DNA from 4 places in the Arthrobacter sp. GAS37 genome. Region 3 is predicted to be linked to each of the others. Evidence: riboswitches for the same ligand, from Rfam matches in the RefSeq annotation. Region 3 holds a riboswitch; each other region holds the start of a gene.

Region 1 (4,035 bases), on a different contig from region 3:
CAACGGCGGGGGCGCGAACGGCGGGGGCGCGGGCGCCAACGGCGGGCCGTCAGCCTAGACGATGTCCTGCGTCTTCGAGAAGCGCGAGATGGCGCGCTGGGTACTGCGGCTTGCGAAAACCTGGATGACAGCGCTGACAGTCGCCGAAATCAGGGCGAAGGTCAGTGCCGAGCGCAGGCTTGCCTCCATGTCATCGTGACCCTTGGGAGGCTTCTTGCCGGTGGACTTTTCCCACAACGCATTGACGAGCTTGGTGCCGACAAAGCCTGCGCCGATGCTCACGCCAGTGCCGAGCAGTTTGATGAGGAGGTTCATTCCGGGACTCCTTGCGGGAGGAAACAGGACCGTCCCCAGCCTAACCCCACTTCAGGGCTGTTCCGGAGCAACGGATGGCGGTTGGCGCCTCAGCCGGAAGAACTCCTCCAAGGCTCCGGGCTTTGGACGGACGGGCACGATGTCACGGTCCTCGGCCAGGATCGCTTCCACCGTGCCGAGGGCGAGTAGCTCATCCAGCAGCGCCAGCGTGGGCGGCATGAGCTTGAGGGTTCCGGCGGCTTCGGCATCCAGGATTCCGCGGACCGGCATCCACAAGGACGATGACGCTTCCGTGGTTTGGTGCTTTGGTTCGGCACCGGAAAGCGGGCAGGCAAGGTAGAAGTATGTGTCGAAGCGCTTGGGCTGGTCTGCCGGTGTGACCCAGTTGGCCCACGGGCGGAGGGTGGCGGCGTCGAGCTTCAGCCCGGCCTCTTCGAACACCTCGCGCTGCGCGGCCGCCAGTACCCGGCCGGCGTTGAACCCGGCGGAAGTGGGCTCGACGGCGATGCTGCTCCGGTGCCATGCGGCGGCGTGCCGCTCGACGACGTCGTCCGCGAAGTCCCAGCCGGAGCTGTCCACGTGATCCACCCGTCCGCCCGGAAAGACAACCATGCCCGCGGCGAAATCCATCGTGCTTACCCGGTGCTGAACGAAAACTTCCAGGCCGCGCCCGGCATCCGCGGGAACCTCCGGGCCTGACTGAATCGTGTGAACGGGGGCCTCGCGGACGAGGATCACGCTTGCGGCGAGCCTAGGTTCGGCCACCGTGGTGCTGTTCGCTTCGACAATGCCTGCCAAGACTGCTCCTTTGCCCGCTTGCTGCGTCACATTCTGCTGGATCATTCTCCCAGTTTCTGTACGCGCCCGCGCCATTCCGGGCCTGCCTGTGCTCACCCGGCGAATGATCCAGCAGAATCCGTCGTTACGCGTTTTGGCACAGCGCCCGCAACCCCGCCAAGGTGTAAACTGAACCACGCCCAAAAGGGTGGATTGATAACGACAGGGGAGCGCCGCCGTCGGGCTCGCAGCAATGCGGCACGGAGGACGGGCGCTGAGAGTGCGGACAGCCGCAGACCCTCGAACCTGATCCGGCTAGTACCGGCGCAAGGGAGTCGAGTTCTCATAGTGCCCGGACCGGCGCGGCGGAAGCCGCTCGCAGGCAACCGGAACACTTTCCCCTCCTGTTCTTCAGGAGGACAAAATGACTGGTATTTCTGCAAGGCCGGGCCTCACCAAGCCTGGTTACAACTGGCGCGTCGTGGACATCGTCGTGGCCGCACTGATCTCCATCGCCGGTGGCGTGATCTTCTGGGCATGGGACCAGATGGCTCTGGTTGTCACGCCCGTCACCGCCGGCTACCCTCCGCTGGGCGGCCTGATCGCTGGCGGTTGGATGATTCCGGCAGTGCTGGGCATGCTCGTTGTCCGCAAGCCCGGTGCGGCAATTTTCTGCGAAATGGTGGCCGCCACCAGCGAGCTCATCATGGGTAACCAGTACGGCACCACGGTCCTGATCTCGGGCCTGCTCCAGGGCCTCGGCGCGGAACTCATTTTCCTGGCCTTCATGTACAAGAAGTTCAACCTGCCGGTGTCCCTGCTGGCCGGTGCCGGCGCGGGCCTGTTCTGCGGGTTGAACGATTCCTTCCTGCCGTGGGGCTGGAACATCGCCTACGAGGTCGGCGACAAGCTCGCGTACATCGTGTTCTGCACGATCTCTGGTGCCGTCATCGCCGGTGCCCTGGCCTGGATCGCGACCCGCGGCCTGGCCAAGACCGGTGTCCTGAGCGCGTTCGCGTCCCGCAAGGCCGCCTCGGAGCCCGTCTTTTCCTGATGCCAAGTCCTGATTCCGGCACCCCTGCTGTGGTGCGACCCGCCGCCATTTCCGCGCAAGGGTGGGGCTGGCGGCACGCTGGCCGCACCACGCAGGCCATCCACGCCCTGGACCTGGACATCCGTCCAGGCGGGCGTGTGCTCCTGCTTGGCCCCTCGGGCGCGGGCAAGTCGACGCTCCTGCATGCCCTGGCGGGCGTTCTGGGCGAGGACGGTGACGACGCCGACGAGACCGGCTCGTTGCTGGTGGACGGTGTTTCGCCGAAGGCCCAGCGGGGCCGTGCCGGACTCATGCAGCAGGACCCCGAAACCCAGGTGGTGCTTTCCCGGCTGGGCGACGACGTCGCTTTCGGCGCCGAGAACCTTTGCGTGCCGCGGGAAGAGATTTGGAAACGCGTCCATGAAGCGCTCGACGACGTCGGGCTGCGGAACAGTGCCAGCGGCGACTTTGCGCTCGACCACCCGACGTCGGCGCTCTCGGGCGGGCAGAAACAGCGCCTTGCGCTCGCCGGCATCCTGGCCATGCGGCCTGGCTTGATCCTCCTGGACGAGCCGACCGCCAACCTGGACCCGGCTGGCGTGCTCGAGGTCCGCGATGCCGTGGGCCGCTGCCTGGACAAGACCGGCGCCACCTTGGTGGTGGTGGAGCATCGGGTCTCGGTCTGGAAAGACCTTGTGGACCGGATCGTGGTCCTCCAGCCGGGCAGATCCTCCTCCACGGGAGGGTCGACGCCAGGGGTGCTTCTGGACGGCGATCCGGACACCGTTCTGGCTCAAGCAAGGGACATGCTCACTGCTGCGGGCGTCTGGGTGCCCGGGTACGTGCCGGCCACCCGGCCACGTTCGGGCACGGCCGCCGGCTCCGGAACAGCAGCCGGCTCCGGGGCGAGGAGTGGGGGAGAGCTGCTGCTCGCTACCCAGGAGCTCGCGGTGTCCCGCGAAAGGCCGCGGCGCCGGGGGTTCAAAACCATCCTGCCCCTTCCTGTGCAGGCCGGACTCGACGCCGAGGTGCTCGCCGGGCAGGCGCTGACCATCACCGGCCCCAACGGTGCCGGAAAATCGACCTTCGCTTTGACCCTCGCGGGCTTGTTGGCGCCGGTGTCCGGCACAGTGACTGCCGCCGTCGGGCTCAGTGAAGGCGCCGGCACCGACCCTTTCAAGTGGAAGGCCCAGCAGCTGATCTCCCGGATCGGGACCGTGTTCCAAGAGCCCGAGCACCAGTTCGTCACCGGCCGCGTGCTCGACGAGCTCATGTTCGGCCCCAAGCACCTTGGCCATGGCGAGGAGCGAGTGGACGAATTGCTGGAGCGGCTGCGTCTGGGGCATCTCGTGGACGCCAATCCGTACACGCTCTCCGGGGGCGAAAAGCGGCGGCTATCCGTGGCCACGGTGCTCGCCGCGCACCCCCGCGTCCTGGTGCTGGACGAACCCACCTTCGGCCAGGACGCGAACACTTGGGCCGAGCTTGCGTCGTTCCTGTCCGAACTGCTCGACGCCGGCACATCCGTGGTTTCCGTAACCCACGACCAGGAATTCAGCTCCGTCCTGGGCGGCACCGAGATGCGGCTCGAGCCTGCGCTCCGAGGCGCGGCCCGGCAGGAAGCGGGTGCGGCATGAGGGAAACCCTGACCCTGCGCGGTAACAACGCCCTTCTCACTCGCGCGAATCCGCTGGCCAAGTTCGTGTCGGTCTTCCTGATCACCTTGGTGTTGGCGCTGTCCATTGACCTGGTGTCCGCCTCGACGGCGCTCCTCGGCGAACTGGCGCTATTCCCCCTCGCGGGGCTCACCGTGCGCTTGCTGTGGCAGCGCGGCTGGCCCCTGATCATCGCGGCGGCGCTGGGCGGCTGGAGCACCGCGATCCTGTCGGCTGACAGCGGCAGGATACTGC
Region 2 (4,035 bases), on a different contig from region 3:
GTGACCTTGTCACCGTCCACCAGGAGCAGTGCGGGCAGCTCAAGGGTGCTGCCGGCTCCACCGGGGACGCGGTTCAGGGTTACGTAGTCTCCAACGGAAACCTTTTCTTGGCGGCCGCCTGCGCGGACAATCGCGTACACCACTTGGGCACTCACTTCTCTCGACGTTTATTACTAAATTTGCGTGCGGAACCCCGATCCGAAAACGGGCCTGGTTCACGCTGTGCCTCAACGCCGTGGACTCCGGTACGGAATCCATGAGTCATCCCTCGAATAGTTCCAAATGAAAGGTCAGTTCCAAATGAACGGTTTCTGGGGGCATAACCCAAGTGTTGGCGTAAGCACCGAAGATCTAGATTACGCTAGTTTCGCCTTCGGCTGCAAATGAGGCCAGGTCCGGGGGCTGCCACGTGATGACTGCCACAGACTGGCTATGCGCCACCCGGTACCGTGCCCGTCCACCTTACCCTGCCGGCCGGGAAAAGCTCGGATCCTCAGTCCGACACGCTGCAGCGCCCGCCGGAACGGGCGCTTCATCCTGTCCTTCCCCGGCAGGAACCGGGTTCAGCCGTGCAACCTTGGAGCATCGAAGAACGCCGTTTCGTAACGGCAGGATTGGGCAAACGCCTCCATCATGGCGGCACGCTCCGCAGGTGTTGCGGCCTGCGCGGCGGCGTCTGTGATGTCGATCGCCTTGCGCGTGGCCTCGGCGAACGCCTCGTCTGCGTAGGTACGCAGCCAGTCCGCATAAGGGTGCTCGTCCGACGCTCCCGCCTGTATATAGCCATGGTGGAGCTGCTGTCCCACCTCGGCGTACAACCAGTAGCAAGGCAGCACGGCAGCCAGCAGGACGGCATAGCTGCCCGACGCCGACGCCGCAAGCAAGTGGTCCACGTAGGCCTTGGTGACCGGGCCCAGCTCTCCGCTTACCTGGCGTCCGCTGAGCCAATTCCGATGCAGCTCGGACTCGACTTCAAGGCACATCTGCGAGCCGCGGGCCCAGAACAGCTGTTCGGTTTCGCTTGGGGCGAGGGCGCTTGCCCGCGCCAGGACCCGGGAATAGCCGTTGAGATAGATGGCATCCTGCGACAGGTAATAGCTGAATTGCGCTTCGCTGAGCCCACCGGATTGCAAATCCTGGATGAAGTCCAAGCCATAAATGGCCCCAAGTTCCGTTTGGGCGGCGTCCCACATCCGGACGGCAAAATCGCCCGGTTGAAGGGCGTGCTGGAGCGCGTGGAAATGATGGATCGGCCCGTTGCCCTTCCCCACTTCCAGCACCTCGGACTGGGACAGCGCCTCCTGAAGCCAAGGCTTGACCACACGCAAGGCGGACTCCCAATCGCCGAGCCGCGCCTTGGCCGTCGCCATCGCCGACGACAGGGAACACCCCGTGCCATGGCTGTTGCGGGTCTCCACGCGTTGGCCGGCGAATTCCACCACGTCCTGGCTCAGGACTCCCCCGGTGTTGACCAGGGCGTCGGGGCAGCCGGCTCCCTGAAGATGGCCACCCTTCACCAGGACGGTGTTCCCACAGGCGGCAGCCAGGCGTTTGCCTTGCTCCAACGCCGATGCCCAGTCAGTGGCTTCAGGTTCGCCAAGCAGCATGGCCAATTCAGGAAGGTTGGGGGTCACCAAGTCAGCGAGGGGCAGAAGTTCCCGCAGGGCAGTTTCAGCAGACTCCGCCAGGAGCCGGTCGCCGCTGGTGGCGATCATCACCGGATCCAGCACGACGACGGCGGGACGCGCCTCGCCGAGCCAGCGGCGGACTTCGTGGATGACCGCCGCGTCCCCGAGCATGCCGATCTTGACGGCATCAACCGTGACGTCGTCGCTAATGGCGTCCAACTGCTGGCGCAGGAACTCCACGGGAGGCACGTGGACGGCAGTGACTCCCTGGGTGTTCTGCACGGTGAGCGCCGTGATGACGGCCATGCCATAGCCGCCGTTGGCCGCGATGCTCTTCAGGTCTGCCTGGATCCCGGCACCACCCGAAGGATCCGAGCCGGCAATGCTGAGGACCCTCGGGATAGGTCGCCGGACGGCCTTGAGCGGGTAGACGGCTGATTGCGCCGAAACTGTCATGCGAGACATCCCTTCGCCGGTGCTAACCGGACAGGTTCAACGGGTCTGGTCTCAGCCGGCTTGGTGCGCGGCACCCCGTGTCAGTCCCCTAGCTTAACCCGGATCACACCTCGCCCGCTGAAATCCCCCTTTGCAACCGCACTGTGGGGAGGTCCGGTGGATTGGCCGGCAACGCCGAAGCCCCGGCGGTTTCCACAGGAGCGGAAACGGCCGGGGCTTCGGACAGGGTACTGCGCTTAGAGTTCGGACTTGGGCACGCCGACTCCGAGGATGATCGGTTCCGCTGCCGCCGTCGCCTTCGCGGGAGCCGCGTCCGTCGCCTTGGCCTCGTGCGCGGCCCCACCGGAGGCAGCCGCGGCAACCTCGTGGTGCTCCACGTTGGTGGCGTTGGCGGAACCCTGGGCCCGGCTGGCACTACGGTTGCGGCGGCCTCGGCGTCCACGCGAACCCGATTCCCCGGATTCTCTGCTTGCAACGCCCGCGGGGGCACCTGCGGGCGCTTCCTTGGCTTCTGTTGCCGTCGCCGCGGTGTCCGGAGCTTCTCCAAGGCCCGCGAATGCCTGTGCCAACAGATCCAGGCTCATGGCAGGTGCACCACTCGCCGGCTCCTCTTCGTGGTGGACGAAGGGCAACGCAACTTCCTCGCCGCCGAATCGCAGCACAGGCTTCGAACGTTCCTCGCTACTCGAAGCAGCGGCGGGAGCCTGGACCGGGGCCGCCGGGGCCTGGACCGGGGTGGCTTCCGCTACGTGCCGGTCGGCGAGCAATTCCGCCGCGTGGTGGAGCTCGTCGTCGTGCAGGTGGGCAGCGTGGGCTGCAGCCGCGATGGTGGCAAGGGCTGCGCGGGTGGCCGCCTGGCGATTCGGATCAGTGGATTCCACTGTATGGACCGGAACAGGAGGGGTGATCGGAAGCTCGGCCGTCCCCTGCCCTGTCCCCCTGCCGCGGCGACGCTTGCGCTGCTCCGGGCGGACGGCCGGCTGTGATTCCGTCCGCGGGTGGTGGTGTTCAGCGGCCACCACGTTGGCCCGACGGTGCTCCACAGGCTCGTCGTGCGTGACGATTCCACGACCGGCGCACGTTTCGCACTGCTCGCCGAAGACCTCAAGCAGGCCGGTGCCCATGCGCTTGCGGGTCATCTGCACCAATCCAAGCGACGTCACTTCGGCGACCTGGTGCTTGGTGCGGTCCCGGCCGAGGCACTCGACCATGCGGCGCAACACGAGATCGCGGTTGGATTCCAGGACCATGTCGATGAAGTCGATGACGATGATTCCGCCGATATCGCGCAAGCGAAGCTGGCGCACCACTTCCTCGGCAGCCTCAAGGTTGTTCTTGGTGACGGTTTCCTCAAGGTTGCCACCGCTGCCGGTGAACTTCCCAGTGTTGACGTCAACAACCGTCATGGCCTCGGTGCGGTCGATCACGAGCGAACCACCGGAGGGCAGGAAGACCTTGCGCTCCAATGCCTTGTGGATCTGTTCGTCCACGCGCCATGCCGAGAAAATGTCCTGATCCGAGGTCCACTTTTCGAGGCGTCCCACCAGATCGGGCGCCACATAGGTGACGTAGGCCTCGATGGTGTCCCAGGCTTCATCGCCGGAGACGATGAGCTTGGAGAAGTCCTCGTTGAAGACGTCGCGGACAACCTTGATGGTGAGGTCCGGTTCGCCGTACAGCACTTCCGGGGCCAGGACCTTGGTGGAGGTGGACTGGCTTTCGATGCCTTCCCACTGGGCCCGCAGGCGGTTGATATCGTGCGTCAGCTCTTCCTCGGAAGCACCCTCGGCGGCGGTGCGGACAATGACGCCCGCGTTCTCCGGGAGGCGATCCTTGAGGATCTTCTTCAGACGGTTGCGCTCGACGTCGGGCAGCTTGCGGGAAATACCGGTCATTGAACCGCCGGGCACGTACACAAGGTAGCGGCCAGGAAGCGAAATCTGGCTCGTCA
Region 3 (4,035 bases):
GATGGCTGACTGCATGACGCTGCCCGGTACCTCGCCGTCGAAAGGCGTGTAGCCGGCACCACGGAAGAGCAGCCCCGCGGAATGGAGGATGGCGAGTTGCCGGGGATCCTTCGCGTCAAGGGTCCGCAGGTACTCGCCGTAGCTGGTCCCCGCGGTCCAGGGCTTGCCGAGTGCCCCCGTTTGCCGTTTGAAATGGAGCAGCGAGCGCTCATCGGGGGCGGGCATGGTGCGCAGGATCCCCACTTTGCCGTCGAGCATCAACTGGGCGGCGGCCATCCCGGTCAGGAGCGAAATCTGGGCGTTCCAGTCCTCCACCGGCAGCGAGGGAGCTGCGACGATCCTGTACCCCTCGCCGTCGGGCAGTTGGACGATTTCCTGCTCAGGCATGTTCAGGCTTGCTCCGCCGCGGCGGCGTTCGAGTTCCACCCGCTTGAGCCCGACCTCCTTGAGCAGCTCCAGGACGGGATCAGCCGTTCCGGAATCGATCTCCGCCTGCACGCCCTTGTAATTGAGTTTGGCGCGGCTCCGTACGCTTGCCCGACGGACGGAGACGGTGCGGAACTCCGCCTCGGCATCGAGTTCGAAGTCCCACACGAACGCGCCGCACGTCTGGCCGGCCAGCAGGCTTCCGGCATGCTCGCTGATGATCTCGGGGTGCAGCGGTATGCGGCCATCCGGGGCATAGTACGTTTGCCCGCGGTGGCGGGTCTCGGCGTCGAGCGCTCCTCCCGGGGGCACAAAGGAGGGCACATCGGAGATGGCGTAGAGAACCCTGTAACCATCCCCGGACCGGTCGATGAAGAGGGCCTGGTCGAGATCCATGGAAGAGGCCGGGTCGATCGTGATGAACGGAACGTCCGTGAGATCCTGCGCTGGCAGGGTGTGTCCGGAAACCGCGGCTTCAGCGTCGCGCAGCGCTTCAATGGGATAACCTGCGGGCAGCTCGAGTTCAGTCCGAAGCGCCGCCAGCGCTTCCGCGAGGTGGTTCGACGTTTCACTGACATTCGGGGCTACCCGCTGATGTGACACGAAAATCAGGGTAACTCCAAAATCTTCCGGCGTCTCGCTAGGCCGCCGCTGCGTCCAAGGCAGCCAGAAGGGCCTGGGCTGCCGCCGTCGGATCCTGTGCTTCGGTAATGGCTCGCACCACAACGACACGGCTTGCGCCGGCCTGCACCACCTCTTCCACGTTGCTGAGATCGATACCGCCGATAGCAAACCAGGGGAGCACAACACCGCCGACGGTCTCTTCGTCTGCCTGCTTCACCGCGTTGGCGGCGTACTTCACCAGATCGAGCCCGACGGCGGAGCGTCCCGGCTTGGTGGGGGTGGCCCAGACCGGCCCGACGCAGAAGTAGTCCAGTCCGCTGCGGCTGGGTGACGCGGCGATGGCTGCGTCAATTTGTTCCGGCGTGTGCGTGGAGAGACCGATGATAGTGCGGTCGTGGAGCAGTTTCCGGGCCGAGCGCAGCGGAATGTCCTTTTGGCCGATATGGAACACCGGTGCGCCGGAGAGGGATGCTACGTCCGCGCGGTCGTTGACTGCCCAGAGACGGCCGTGACGATGCGCCACGGATTGCAGGATTTCCAGGAGCTCCAGTTCCTCGGCCGCCTCAATTGTCTTGTCACGCAGCTGGATGATGTCCACGCCGCCCTCGAATGCGGCATCGACAAATTGCTCAAAATCACCCTGTTGCTTGCGGGCGTCGGTGCAGAGGTACAGGCGGGCGGTGGTGTGGACATGGTGCTGGGTCATGGAAACAGAGTAGTTCCTCTAAACTGGGCTGGTACCGCGGGAGCCGCGGCGGCAGTCACAATCGCCGCGCGGCTGAGAGGGCTTCAGCGCCGACCGCTTGACCTGATCCGGCTAGTACCGGCGTAGGGAAGGACCCCATGGACGAAGTAAACACCCAGCACGGACCCCTGCACGCGGATGTGGCGGTGATCGGAGGCGGTGTCATTGGCCTCGGCATCGCGTGGGAAGCCCGCAGGTCCGGCCGCTCGGTTGCCCTGATCGATCCCGCGCCGGCCAGCGGCGCCACCTTCGCGGCGGCGGGCATGTTGGCGCCCGTCAGCGAACTGCACTACCAGGAAGAGGACCTCCTGGAGCTCATGCTCGAATCGTCGGCGTTGTGGCCGGACTTCGAACGCAATGTGACCGGATCAAGCACCGGACGCAGCACGGGTTACCGCACGACGCCGACCCTCGCCGTCGGCGCGGACGCTGCGGACCGCCGGGCGCTCGCCGATCTCAGGGATGTCCAGCTGGCCAACGGCCTGGTGGTGGAATCCGTGCCGTTGCGCGAGGCACGGGAGCGTGAGCCGCTGCTGAGCCCGCAGATTTCCTGTGCCTTCGACATCCCGGGCGACCACCAAGTGGATCCGCGCCGGCTTTCGGCCGCGATTCTCGGCGCGCTGGCAGACCACCAGCCCGGCGATTCCAGTTGGATTCCGGGGGCCGAAGGCGGTTTTGCGGTCCAGGACACCGCGGCGGGCCTCCTGTGGGAGGACGGGCGCGTCGTCGGGGCTGTGCTGGACTCAGGAATCGAAGTGCTCGCCACGGAAACAGTGGTTGCCAACGGACTGGATGCCGCCCGCTTGAACGGCCTGCCGGATGGAATGTCGCTCCCGTTGCGTCCCGTGTACGGCGACATACTGCGGCTGCGCGTCCCGGACCACCTGCAACCCCTGGTCACCGCCACGGTCCGTGGAATGGTGCGCGGAGTGCCCGTCTACATCGTGCCCCGCGACGACGGGACCGTGGTGGTCGGCGCGACGCAACGTGAAGACGGCTTGTCGGCGTCGGGGGGATCGGCCAACCCGGTGTCGGCCGGCGGCGTGTACCAATTGCTCCGCGACGCCCAGGTTCTGGTTCCGGCTGTGGCCGAACTGGAACTCCTGGAAGCAACTGCCCGAGCGCGTCCAGGCACTCCGGACAATGCACCGCTGTTGGGCCGTGTGGAACGTCGCGAAGGCGAAGGAACCGTGCCGGGCCTCATCGTGGCCAGCGGCTTCTTCCGCCACGGCGTGCTCCTCACCCCGGCAGCGGCGAAAATCTGCGTCGGACTCATGGATGGCGCCGTCGATCCCCGGTGGAACAAATTCCGCCCGGACCGCTTCTCCCGCCCGCTTTCAGTACCACGGGCCTCAACGGACGGCCCATCGGCCGATACCTCATATCCCCTTCCGAAGGACCACGCATGAACATCAAATTGAACGGCGCAGACCACACGTTGAGCGACGACGCGTCCGTGACCACCCTCGTCAGCCACATCACCGGAAGGGTTGTGGACTCCAGAGGCCAGGCGGCCGACGGACGCAAGATCGGCGTCGCCGTCGCACGCAATTCCGAAGTGGTGCCGCGCAGCCAGTGGGCTGCTACCGCGCTCGCAGAGGGCGACGAACTCGAAATCGTTACCGCAGTACAGGGAGGCTGAACCATGACCGCAGCAAGCACTCAAGCAGCAACCACCCGAACCGACGCCCTGGTGATCGACGGTGTTGAGTTCGGCTCGCGCCTCATCATGGGGACCGGCGGAGCCCCGAGCCTGGACGGCCTGGGGGCAGCCTTACTGGCCTCCGGCACCGAACTCACCACCGTGGCCATGCGGAGGTACTCGCCGACTGAAACAGGTTCGCTGTTCCAGTTGCTCGTGGACCATGGCATCCGTGTCCTGCCCAACACGGCCGGCTGTTTTACCGCCAAGGACGCTGTCATGACAGCCGAGCTTGCCCGTGAGGCGTTGGAAACGGATTGGGTGAAGCTCGAGGTCATCGCCGACGAACAGACGCTGCTGCCTGACGCCGTGGAGTTGGTGGATGCGACGGAGAAACTGGTGGACCGCGGCTTCAAGGTCTTCGCCTACACCAACGACGACCCTGTCCTGGCGCTTCGACTGGAAAACCTCGGAGCAACAGCGGTGATGCCCTTGGGCGCGCCTATCGGCACCGGTCTGGGCATCCTGAATCCCCACAACATCGAGCTGATTGTGTCCCGCGCTTCGGTCCCGGTAGTACTCGACGCCGGAATCGGCA
Region 4 (4,035 bases), on a different contig from region 3:
TCGTGCGGGAACCTCGAGCTCGGGCAGGTAGACCTTGCCCCCGGATGCGAGGAACTCCTCGCTCTTTTCGCGCATCCCGCTGTACATTTCGGCGATGGCCGCTTGGGAATCCGCGGAGCCGTATTCGTCGCGGATGTCCTGGCTGATCCGCATGGAGCAGAATTTCGGTCCGCACATAGAGCAGAAATGCGCCGTCTTGGCTGGTTCTGCCGGGAGCGTCTCATCGTGGAACGCTTCGGCCGTGACCGGATCCAACGACAGTGCGAACTGGTCACGCCAGCGGAACTCGAAGCGGGCCTTGGACAGGGCATCGTCGCGTTCGTGGGCGCCGGGGTGTCCCTTGGCAAGGTCCGCGGCGTGGGCGGCGATTTTGTACGTGATCACGCCGGTCTTGACGTCGTCCTTGTTTGGCAGGCCCAGGTGTTCCTTCGGGGTGACGTAGCAGAGCATCGCGGTTCCGTAGCGTGCGATCTCCGTGGCGCCGATGGCCGAGGTGATGTGGTCGTAGCCCGGAGCAACGTCGGTGACGAGGGGGCCCAAGGTGTAGAACGGTGCGCCGTCGCACAGTTCCTGCTGCCGCTCGACGTTCTCGCGGACGAGGTGGAACGGGATGTGCCCGGGGCCCTCCACCATGACCTGCACGTCGTACTTCCACGCCCGCTTCGTGAGCTCCGCGAGCGTGTCGAGCTCGGCGAACTGTGCGGCGTCGTTGGCGTCCGCCGTCGCTCCCGGGCGCAAGCCGTCGCCGAGCGAGAACGCGACGTCGTACTTGGCGAAGATTTCGCAGAGTTCGTCGAAGTGGGTGTAGAGGAAGTTTTCCTCATGGTGCGCCAGGCACCAGCCGGCCATGATGGAGCCGCCACGGGAAACGATGCCCGTCACGCGGTTCGCGGTGAGCGGCACGTACCGCAGCAACACGCCGGCGTGGATGGTCATGTAGTCCACGCCCTGCTCGCACTGTTCAATGACGGTGTCGCGGAAGATTTCCCAGGTGAGCTTGTTGGCTTCGCCGTTGACCTTCTCGAGGGCCTGGTAGATGGGCACGGTGCCGATCGGGACGGGCGAGTTGCGGATGATCCATTCGCGGGTGGTGTGGATGTCGTCGCCCGTGGACAGGTCCATGACCGTGTCCGCGCCCCATTGCGTGGCCCACTGCAGCTTGTCCACTTCTTCGGCGATGGAACTGGTGACGGCCGAGTTGCCGATGTTGGCGTTGATCTTCACGAGGAAGGCCTTGCCGATGATCATCGGTTCGGATTCGGGGTGGTTGATGTTGTTGGGAATGATGGCACGGCCGGCGGCGACTTCGCTGCGGACAAGTTCGACATCGCAGTTCTCGCGAAGTGCCACGAACCGCATTTCGGGCGTCACGATGCCCTGCTTGGCATAGTGCATCTGTGTCACGGTCTTGCCTTCGACGGCGCGGCGGGGCACCGGCTGTGCGCCCTTCCACTCTGCGGAGGCGGCGCCGCGGCGCACGGCCGACTTGCCGTCGTCCAGCAGGTTCCGTTCGCGGCCGCTGTATGCCTCGGTATCGCCGCGGGCTTCGATCCACTCGCTCCGGAACGGCTCCAGGCCAATCACAGGGTCACTGCCGGGCCCCGCGGTGCGGTACACCTGGAAAGGCGCGTTGGCCTCGCCGTTTGGGGACGGTTCCAAGGCGATTTCAGTCACTGGAACCCGGATTCCCGTCTCTGCATCTTCCAGGAACGCGAGGGAATGGGACTTGAGGGAATGTGTCACCTCTTGCGCCGATCCGTTTTGGGTAGGGCTCAGCTGTGTTTCTTTGGTGCTCAAAGGATTACTCACTTCCTTCGCCGGCATTACCCGGACAGGTTCAACGGTCGCAGGCTGCGTCAGCCCGATCTCAGCCCTTGCAAGGGCCCCCGTGTGGTCGTAGACGAAGCTACCACAGCTGTGGGTGCTTGGGAGAGATGTGACCGAGGACAGATGTGACCGGGCCGGCAACGGCCCCGGGAACTAGGGTGGAATCATGGCGGAAATCATCGAGTTCAGCGGCGCCGTCCTCACCGGGCCGGAAGAGGAACGGCGCGGCCTCTGGTCGGTCGACGGACGGCTGACCTTTCTGCGGCCTGCTGCCGCGCCGGACGTCGTCCTGGACGGATGGGTGCTGCCCGGCCTTGTCGACGCGCACTGTCATGTTGGTTTGGGGAGGGGCGGAGCGGTGGACGACGAGACTGCCCGACTGCAGGCAACGGCGGACCGGAACGCCGGGACCCTCTTGATCCGCGACGCAGGATCCGCAAGCGACACGCGCTGGCTGCAGCGCCGGACGGACATGCCGAGGATCATCCGCGCGGGCAGGCACATCGCTAGGCAACGCCGGTACATCCCCGGACTGGCCGAAGAAGTCGAGCCCGAGGATCTCGTGGAGGCCGTGCGCAAGCAGGCACGGTCCGGAGACGGCTGGGTCAAGATCGTAGGGGACTGGATCGACCGCTCGGCAGGGGATCTTGGCCCGTCCTTTCCGGCCGCCATCGTCAAGGACGCGGTCACCGCGGCACACGAGGAGGGAGCCAGGGTGACTGCTCATTGCTTCGCCGAAGGGACTATCGACGACATGCTCGACGCCGGCATCGACTGCATCGAGCACGCCACCGGTCTGTTGCCGCACCATATCCCCAGGCTGCTGGAACAGGGTGTGCCGATCGTCCCCACGCTCATCAACATTGCGACTTTTCCGGACATCGCGAAGCAGGCGGAAGCGAAGTTCCCGCCTTACGCCGCGCACATGACCAGATTGTGGGAGCGCAGGCATGAACGCGTCGCCGAGGCATTCGACGCCGGGGTGCGGGTGTACGCCGGGACCGACGCCGGCAGCGTCATCAAGCACGGCCGGATCGGCGAGGAAATCCTGGAACTGCACCGCGCGGGCATTCCGGCGGCCGCCGCCCTCGACGCCGCCTGCTGGTCCGCACGCGAGTGGCTGGGTGCCGACGGCATCAGCGAAGGTGCCAGTGCCGACGTCGTGCTCTACGCAAACGATCCCCGTGCGTCACTTGAGGTGGTGCTGAATCCGCAATGCACCGTGCTGAGGGGACATATTTCAGGAAGCGCCGGGCATTAGGAATAAATTGAAGCTTCAAGTAATTTAGATAGATAGAGGTTGCCGAAGGGCGGCGCCACAAAAAGCCGGGAGTTTCACATGACCATCACATCCAGCCAGGATCTCCTTCCTGCCGAACTCACCATGGGTACGGTCATGCTCAAAGTGGGGGACATGAAGCTCATGGTCGACTACTACCAGCGGGCCCTGGGGCTGGAGGTCGTCGCCGAACAGGACGGCGGACTCTACTTCGGCAGGCTCGGCAAGCCGTTGGTGCACCTCGCGCCGGCCTCCGGGCTCCAGATCCCGGGTCGCGGAGAGGCTGGACTCTTCCACACGGCCTTGCTCTTCGAAGACCAATCCTCGCTCGCCGCGACTGTTGCCTCGGCCGCGCAGTACGAACCCCACGCCTTCGTCGGCAGCGCGGACCACCTGGTCAGCGAGGCCTTCTACTTCACCGACCCTGAGGGCAACGGCATCGAGCTCTACTACGACAAGCCCCGCGAAGGCTGGGAGTGGAATGGCAGTTCGGTCGTCATGGACAGCCTGCCGCTCCCTCCGCAGCGCTACCTCCAGCAATACCTGAACGAAGCGGCGGTGACAGGCCAGCATGAGGCGGGCGCCGGCGTCGGGCATGTCCACCTCCAGGTGGGCGATGTGCAGACCGCCCATGATTTCTACGTCGACACCTTGGGCTTCGAGCAGACCGCCGGGTGGCACGGGCAGGCCCTGTTCGTCTCCGCGGGCGGCTACCACCACCACATGGCCATGAATGTCTGGAACAGTCGCGGCGCAGGTCCACGCAAGGACACGCTCGGTCTCGGCGAGGTTGTCATCGAGGTGCCGTCAGGAGACGACGTCGGCGCGCTCGCCGACCGCCTCAAGGTTGCCGGCATTGCCTCCCACCACACCGGCCAGGAGTTGCGCTTCGAGGACCCGTGGCGCAACCGGCTGCGGGTCGCCGTCCG

Evidence for each region. Region 3 has a riboswitch for thiamine pyrophosphate ahead of thiO (glycine oxidase ThiO). Riboswitches for the same ligand answer to the same signal wherever they lie in the genome.
Region 1: linked by a shared signal. The riboswitch ahead of ABH924_RS11555 (ECF transporter S component) and the one ahead of thiO (glycine oxidase ThiO) in region 3 are both predicted to bind thiamine pyrophosphate.
Region 2: linked by a shared signal. The riboswitch ahead of thiD (bifunctional hydroxymethylpyrimidine kinase/phosphomethylpyrimidine kinase) and the one ahead of thiO (glycine oxidase ThiO) in region 3 are both predicted to bind thiamine pyrophosphate.
Region 4: linked by a shared signal. The riboswitch ahead of thiC (phosphomethylpyrimidine synthase ThiC) and the one ahead of thiO (glycine oxidase ThiO) in region 3 are both predicted to bind thiamine pyrophosphate.

What each region holds. Positions count from the first base shown of each region.
Region 1 is NZ_JBIYDB010000011.1:92,015-96,049, reverse strand. It holds gene ABH924_RS11565 (DUF4235 domain-containing protein) at 55-315, opposite strand; gene ABH924_RS11560 (NUDIX hydrolase) at 367-1,158, opposite strand; TPP riboswitch at 1,307-1,443, shown strand; gene ABH924_RS11555 (ECF transporter S component) at 1,517-2,146, shown strand; gene ABH924_RS11550 (ABC transporter ATP-binding protein) at 2,146-3,762, shown strand; gene ABH924_RS11545 (energy-coupling factor transporter transmembrane component T family protein) at 3,759-4,035, shown strand, end outside.
Region 2 is NZ_JBIYDB010000038.1:27,484-31,518, reverse strand. It holds gene rplU (50S ribosomal protein L21) at 1-143, opposite strand, end outside; gene thiD (bifunctional hydroxymethylpyrimidine kinase/phosphomethylpyrimidine kinase) at 564-2,084, opposite strand; TPP riboswitch at 2,076-2,172, opposite strand; gene ABH924_RS20600 (Rne/Rng family ribonuclease) at 2,321-4,035, opposite strand, start outside.
Region 3 is NZ_JBIYDB010000001.1:284,428-288,462, reverse strand. It holds gene ABH924_RS01345 (RNB domain-containing ribonuclease) at 1-1,029, opposite strand, end outside; gene thiE (thiamine phosphate synthase) at 1,067-1,756, opposite strand; TPP riboswitch at 1,783-1,903, shown strand; gene thiO (glycine oxidase ThiO) at 1,894-3,204, shown strand; gene thiS (sulfur carrier protein ThiS) at 3,201-3,437, shown strand; gene ABH924_RS01325 (thiazole synthase) at 3,441-4,035, shown strand, end outside.
Region 4 is NZ_JBIYDB010000015.1:87,667-91,701, forward strand. It holds gene thiC (phosphomethylpyrimidine synthase ThiC) at 1-1,797, opposite strand, end outside; TPP riboswitch at 1,793-1,900, opposite strand; gene ABH924_RS13760 (amidohydrolase family protein) at 1,994-3,088, shown strand; gene ABH924_RS13765 (VOC family protein) at 3,167-4,035, shown strand, end outside.